Linked DNA regions of Chlorobaculum tepidum TLS. The main gene of each other region encodes a partner of the protein of the gene in region 2 in a complex. Links are inferred from orthologs where the notes say so. Each region holds a gene or a part of one and is shown on either strand. Other genes may lie near its edges.

The links. The genes of interacting proteins can lie anywhere in the genome.
Region 1: the proteins of secY (region 2) and secA are in contact, whole or in part, in a crystal structure (PDB 3DIN), measured with the Thermotoga maritima proteins. The link is inferred for Chlorobaculum tepidum TLS from one-to-one orthologs. Residues at the interface, in WP_004081795.1 of Thermotoga maritima: Glu108, Gly109, Glu110, Glu111, Ala236, Glu237, Arg238, Arg239, Ile240, Thr241, Ile242, Gln243, Tyr244, Ala245, Arg246, Arg247, Val248, Thr249, Gly250, Arg251, Arg252, Val253, Tyr254, Gly256, Ala257, Ser258, Thr259, Tyr260, Leu261, Pro262; in WP_004082002.1 of Thermotoga maritima: Glu261, Ala262, Arg263, Lys300, Ala301, Arg302, Thr303, Ile304, Ile305, Leu323, Tyr324, Asp325, Pro326, Val329, Ser330, Tyr333, Ile336, Lys340, Phe345, Val349, Glu363, Phe364, Tyr374, Ser375, Gly376, Gly377, Glu393, Ile395, Thr482, Ser483.

What each region holds. Positions count from the first base shown.
Region 1 is NC_002932.3:1,161,226-1,164,929, forward strand. The notes cover bases 72-3,704. They hold secA (preprotein translocase subunit SecA), read left to right. Parts: upstream 72-408; coding sequence 409-3,504; downstream 3,505-3,704. Other genes in these bases: AYT24_RS05600 (hypothetical protein), read right to left, coding at 72-87; purL (phosphoribosylformylglycinamidine synthase subunit PurL), read left to right, coding at 3,633-3,704. In the rest of the region: more of AYT24_RS05600, read right to left, coding at 1-71. UniProt on the Escherichia coli protein: Required for protein export, interacts with the SecYEG preprotein conducting channel.
Region 2 is NC_002932.3:2,052,712-2,055,744, forward strand. Bases 1-2,962 are described here. They hold secY (preprotein translocase subunit SecY), read right to left. Parts: upstream 2,164-2,962; coding sequence 838-2,163; downstream 1-837. Other genes in these bases: map (type I methionyl aminopeptidase), read right to left, coding at 50-823; rplO (50S ribosomal protein L15), read right to left, coding at 2,182-2,742; rpmD (50S ribosomal protein L30), read right to left, coding at 2,776-2,961. Outside these bases: rpsE (30S ribosomal protein S5), read right to left, coding at 2,980-3,033. UniProt on the Escherichia coli protein: The central subunit of the protein translocation channel SecYEG. Consists of two halves formed by TMs 1-5 and 6-10.

The DNA.
Region 1 (3,704 bases), 890 kb from region 2 along the record:
ACGTGCCTGCAACGGGCTTGCGGGCAGAACTGACAGCAGCAGAAAAAGAGCCAGAAGCGGCACACGAAGAGCTTGTTTGTCTGTCATGGCAAAGTGGATTCAGGCTTATCTTTTTGAATTTTAATATAACGCAAACAAAAGCCTGTTTCACGCTTCCGGTCAACACAGATCAGGAAATGCTGTTTGACCAATCAAATTCGCAAGGGCAGCTCACAACGCTCTCCTGTATCCCCATCGTTGAGTCATCTCTTCCCGGGCGAGAAGGGCTGTCAGCGCGGCTTAACCGGAAAACATGTTTTTTTCGGCAGTTGTTTTTTCAGCGTGCTAAATTCGGTACTTTATGGTTCATTGGAAAGTGCGCCTTGTGCCGCCGGAACAGTTACGAAACATCGAGAAATCAAGGGTTACATGCTCAAAATTATTGCAAAGATTTTTGGATCGAAGCACGAAAAAGACATCAAGAAAATCCAGCCGATCGTCGATAGAATCAATGAGATTTATGGTACGCTCAACGCTCTGCCGGACGAAGCATTTCGCAACAAAGGAGTTGAGCTGCGCAAAAAGGTGCGTGACAAGCTCATCCCGTTTGAAACAAAAATAAAAGAGACCGAGCACAAGCTCGAGCGTCCGGACATGAGCCACGAGGAGCACGAGAAGCTGAACATTGAGCTCGAACAGCTCCGCAACAAATATGAAGAGGCCACGGCAGCCATTCTCGACGAGGTGCTTCCAGAAACGTTCGCTCTGGTGAAGGAGACTTGCCGTCGCCTGAAGGGTCACACCTACACAGTGATGGGTCACGAAATGGTGTGGGACATGGTGCCTTACGACGTGCAGCTCATCGGCGGTATCGTACTGCATCAGGGCAAAATCGCGGAGATGGCTACCGGTGAAGGCAAAACGCTGGTCTCCACCCTGCCGGTCTTCCTGAATGCCCTGACCGGGCGCGGCGTGCATGTAGTGACGGTCAACGAGTACCTGGCCCAGCGCGACATGGAGTGGATGCGACCGGTTTACGAATATCACGGACTCTCGACCGGCGTAATCCTTGCGGGCCTCTACTCCAACCAGCGACGCAACGCGTACCTTTGCGACATCACGTGGGGCACCAACAGCGAGTTCGGCTTCGACTACCTGCGCGACAACATGGCAGGCTCCGAGGAGGAGATGGTGCAGCGCGACTTCTACTTTGCCATCGTTGACGAAGTGGACAGCGTGCTGATCGACGAAGCCCGCACGCCGCTGATCATCTCCGGCCCTGTCCCCAACTCCGATACCGACACCAAATACCGCGAAATCAAGCCCTGGATCGAACAGCTCGTGCGAGCGCAGCAGAACCTCGTGGCTACCCTCCTGGATCAGGCTGAAAAAACCCTGAAAGAGAAACCGAACGATTTCGATGCCGGTCTGGCGCTGTTACGTGTCAAGCGCGGCCAGCCGAAAAACAAGCGCTTCATCAAGATGCTCTCACAGCCCGGCATCGGCAAGCTCGTCCAGTCGGTCGAAAACGAATACCTGAAGGACAACTCATCCCGCATGCACGAAGTGGACGACGAACTCTTCTATGCGGTGGATGAAAAAGCCAACACGATTGACCTCACCGAAAAGGGGCGCGAGTTTCTGGGCAAGCTGAGCCATCAGGATCAGGATCTCTTCCTCCTGCCCGACGTGGGCAGCGAAATCGCGGCGATCGAAGCTGACAAAAATCTCCAGCCGACCGACAAAATCCGCAAAAAGGACGAGGTCTATCGCCTCTACTCCGAACGCTCGGACAGCCTTCACACCATCGGACAGCTCCTCAAAGCCTACACGCTTTTCGCAAAAGATGACGAGTACGTGGTGCAAAATGGGCAGGTGATGATCGTGGACGAGTTCACTGGTCGCGTGCTCGCCGGACGCCGTTACAGCGACGGATTGCATCAGGCCATCGAGGCCAAGGAGAATGTCAAGATCGAGGGCGAAACGCAGACGATGGCCACAATCACCATCCAGAACTACTTCCGCCTCTACAGCAAGCTGGCTGGCATGACCGGTACGGCAGAGACCGAGGCTTCGGAGTTCTTTGAAATCTACAAGCTCGACGTGGTGGTCATTCCAACCAACCACCCGATTGCGCGCCACGACCAGGACGACCTTGTCTACAAGACACGCCGCGAGAAGTACAACGCCATTGTCAACAAGGTGCAGGAACTGAATGCCAAGGGTCAGCCGGTACTGGTCGGCACGGCGAGCGTCGAGGTCTCGGAGACGCTGTCGAGAATGCTGCGTGCCAAGCGCATCCAGCACAACGTGCTCAATGCCAAGCAGCACGCCCGCGAAGCGGAAATCGTTGCGATGGCCGGCCAGAAGGGCGCGGTGACTATAGCCACCAACATGGCCGGACGAGGCACCGACATCAAGCTCGGCCCTGGAGTGCGCGAGATGGGTGGTCTCTTCATTCTCGGCTCGGAACGGCATGAATCGCGCCGCATCGACCGCCAGCTTCGCGGACGCGCCGGACGCCAGGGCGACCCCGGTGAATCGATCTTCTACGTCTCGCTCGAAGACGACCTGATGCGCCTGTTCGGCTCGGATCGCGTTATTGCGGTGATGGACAAGCTGGGCCACGAAGAGGGCGATGTGATCGAGCACTCGATGATCACCAAATCGATCGAGCGCGCGCAGAAGAAGGTTGAAGAGCAGAACTTCGCCATCCGCAAGCGCCTGCTTGAATATGACGATGTCATGAACCAGCAGCGCGAGGTGATCTACACCCGCCGCCGCAAGGCGCTCAAGATGGGACGTCTGAAGAACGACATCATGGATCTTTTGCAGGACTATTGCTACACCGTGGCCAAGAAGTTCCACGAGTCGAACGATCCTGCGGGGCTGGAAGAGCAGGTGTTGCGCGAGCTTTCTGTCGAGTTCCACGTCGAGGCGTCAGCCTTCGAGCGCGAGCCGTTCGAGCAGACCGCCGAAGCGCTTTACAAAGCCGCCAGCGAATTCTACCACCGCAAGGAAAACTCGCTCCCTGACGAGATCATGCAGCAAATCGAAAAGTATGCCGTCCTGTCGGTGATCGACCAGAAGTGGCGCGAACACCTGCGCGAAATCGACAGTTTGCGCGAGGGCATCAACCTGCGCGCCTACGGCCAGAAAGATCCGCTACTCGAATACAAGCAGGAGGCCTACAAACTCTTCGTCGAACTGCTGCGGGAAATCGAGCACGAAACCCTGTCGGTGGCATTCAGGCTCTTCCCGGTCTCGCAGGATGAGTCGGAGGAGATCGAAGCTCGACAGCGTCGGCAGGCAGTGCGCCAGGAACGCCTCGTGGCGCAGCACGCCGAAGCAGAGAGCACCTACAAAATCGCCGCGGATGGCGGAATGAACGCTACGCTCTGGATGCCCGGCGACGAGATCGTCGTTCAGCAACCGGTGCGAACCGAAAAAAAACCGGGCCGTAACGACGACTGCCCCTGCGGCAGCGGCAAGAAATACAAAAACTGCTGCGGCGCAAATGAGTAACCTTGCAGGGGCGGGTCTTGTGCCCGCCCTGTTTTGTGGACGATGTAGACAATGAGTTTTATTTTCAACCCTGTTTGGCCTACACGTCCTGTTCGACCTGTTAGACCTATAAAAATTTCCACCATACCATGAGCACCGAACCTGAAGTGAACCTGAAGCTGGCCCAGGAGCATGGCCTGAACGAAGAGGAGTACGCTAAG
Region 2 (3,033 bases):
TCCGCTTTCTGATCGTTATACTATGATTGTGATGCTTGCCCTGCCTGCGTTACTTCGTCAGGATTTCCGCCTGAGCTTTCCCGATGGCGATGGTATGCTCAAAATGGGCTGAATAGCTTCCATCCTCGGTCACCGCGGCCCAGGCACCCCGCTTGCTGACCGCACGACGGGAACGACCGAGCGCGATCATCGGCTCAATGGCCAGCGTCATACCGGAACGAAGCTTCACCCCGGTATGCGGTCTTCCATAATTCGGTACTGCCGGTTCTTCATGCAACTCGCTGCCGATGCCATGGCCAACCATATTCTCGATCACACTGTAGCCAAATGAGCGAGCATGCTTTTCAATCGCTGCCGAAATATCATGCAGACGGTTTCCCTCGACAGCCTGCTCGATGCCAAGATCAAGACACTCACGAGTAACATCAACCAGTTGCCGCACCGCAGGATCGACCTCGCCGATAATGTACGTCCGCGCTGAATCTCCATGATAACCGCTCTTGTATACTCCGCAATCGACCGAGACGATTTCGCCCTCGTGAATAATGCGCTTCGTGCTCGGCACACCGTGAACAACCTCCTCATTGATCGACACGCAAAGCGTCGCCGGATAAGGCGTCACGCCAGACTCGCCTTTCGGAACGTAATTCAGAAAACTCGGCACAGCGTTATGATCTCTGATGAACTGTTCGGCAAGCTCGTCAAGGCGCTTGGTTGAAATGCCGGGCCTAATCTCGTTCTCCAGCATGTCAAGCACGCGGGCGACCAGTCTTCCAGCCTCCCGCATCAGTTCTATTTCCCGTTCGCTCTTGATGGTGATCATGTCCCGTCTCTTGCTTACCGGCGTCCGCGCGCCTTGGCCGTCTTCATGAATCCGTCGTAATGACGCATCATCAAGTGGCTCTCGACCTGCTGAAGCGTATCGAGTCCCACGCTGACGACGATGAGCAGACTGGTACCGCCGAAGAAGTTGGCGAAGCCTGGAGTCACGTTGACAAACTTGGTCAGAAAAGTCGGTAAAATTGCGATTACAGCAAGCGCAATGGCCCCCGGAAGCGTGATCCGGGTCAGGATGTTGTCGATGAACTCCTCGGTGTTCTTGCCCGGACGAACGCCCGGAATGAAGCCGCCCTGACGGCGCATCGTGTCGGCAACCTCTTTCGGGTTAAAGGCGATGGCCGTATAGAAATAGGTGAAGAAGACGATCATCAGACCGAACACGACCGCGTAAAACCACGAGTCGTAAGCGAACGCCGCAGCGACTTTCTGCATCGCCTCGCTCTCTGGGAAAAATGAAAGGAAAGTGCTCGGAAGAAACATGATCGACTGGGCGAAAATGATCGGCATGACGCCAGCCGTGTTGATCTTTATCGGGATGTACTGCGTACCGCCACCATAAACCTTGCGGCCCACGACGCGTTTGGCGTGCTGTACGGGGATCCTTCTCGTGGCGACGGTCAAGATGACGACGATAGCCACAATGGCTACCATCAACGCCATGATAACAATCTCGACGATCCAGTTCTTGCTGCCAAACGAAACCGACTGGGCTTCAGCAACCAGCGAGGCCGGGAACCTTGCCAGAATACCGATCATGATGATAAGCGATATGCCGTTTCCGATCCCCCGTTCCGTGATCAGCTCGCCAAGCCACATGACAAACACGGTGCTGGCAGTGAGAATAATGACCGCAGTGATGGTAAAGAAAAAACCCGGATCGGGCACAACCACCTTGCCGAACGATGATGGGCTTGAAAGGTTGACACTCACGCCCCACGCCTGCAGCAGCGCTATAAGAATAGTGCCGTAGCGAGTATACTGGTTGATCTTCTGGCGTCCCTCCTCACCCTCTTTCTGGAGCTTCTGCACATAAGGAGTCACCGCGCCAAGCAACTGGATGATGATGGAGGCCGAGATGTACGGCATGATGCCAAGAGAAAAGATCGAGGCGCGAGCGAACGCGCCTCCGACAAACAGGTCAAACAGACCGAACAGGTCGTTGGAATGAGAGGTGGTTGCGCTCGCTACCGCAGAGGCGTCAACCCCTGGGATGGTGATATGCGATCCCAGCCTGTAAACAAACAGAAGCAGGAGGGTATACAGTATACGCTGCCTTAACTCCGGGATTTTATTGATATTCCTGATACTCTCAGTAAGCTTCATGGCAGCTCATTCCCTGATTCAAGACTTGACCGATTTCTTCTCTTTCTTGACCTTGACAACTTTGGCTTTAGGAGTCAAAAGAGCCTCTTCAAACGGCAGACCGTTAACCTTGGCAGCCTCTTCGAGGGTGCGATACGCCTTGACGATCTTGCCGCCAGCCTTGGCGATCTTCTCTTCGGCACTCTTGCTGAAGAAGTGTGCCGTGATGGTCACTGTGGAAGTAAGCTCACCGTTGCCGAGTACCTTGAAATACTCCTGGTTGCTGGCGTTGCAGAGGTGCTTGAGATCGAGCACGCTGATCTCTTCGCCAACAAGCCCTTTCTCGATCCACATCTGGATCTGGGCGACGTTGACGCAAGCCACAGCCTTCTGGTTGGGAGGAGTGAAACCGAATTTCGGAAGTCTGCGGTAGATCGGCATCTGACCGCCCTCGATGACCGGACGCTGGTAGCCGCTGCGCGACTGCTGACCCTTGTTGCCCTTGCCCGCTGTCGTACCATTACCTGAACCGGGGCCGCGACCGACCCTTTTTCTTGCTTTGACTGCACCTTTGGCAGGGCGGAGTGAACTTAAATCCATTGCTTTGATTCCCGACTGTCTTTATTGATTCTGTTAAAGCTCTTCAACCTTGACAAGGTGCTGGACGACGCGAATCTGACCTCTCGTGCAGGCGTTGTCCTTGATTTCGACCTTGTGGTTCGGCCTTCCCAGACCGAGAGCCTTGATCGTGTCTTTCTGCTTCTTGGTGCCGCCGATAACGCTGCGCACTTGGGTAACCTTTATCATTTTCTCGCTCATGATCACCTTATCTCCTTTTTAGCTTTCAAATACCTCTTTCAAGCTCTTTGAGCGGCGCTCTGCCACATCGTT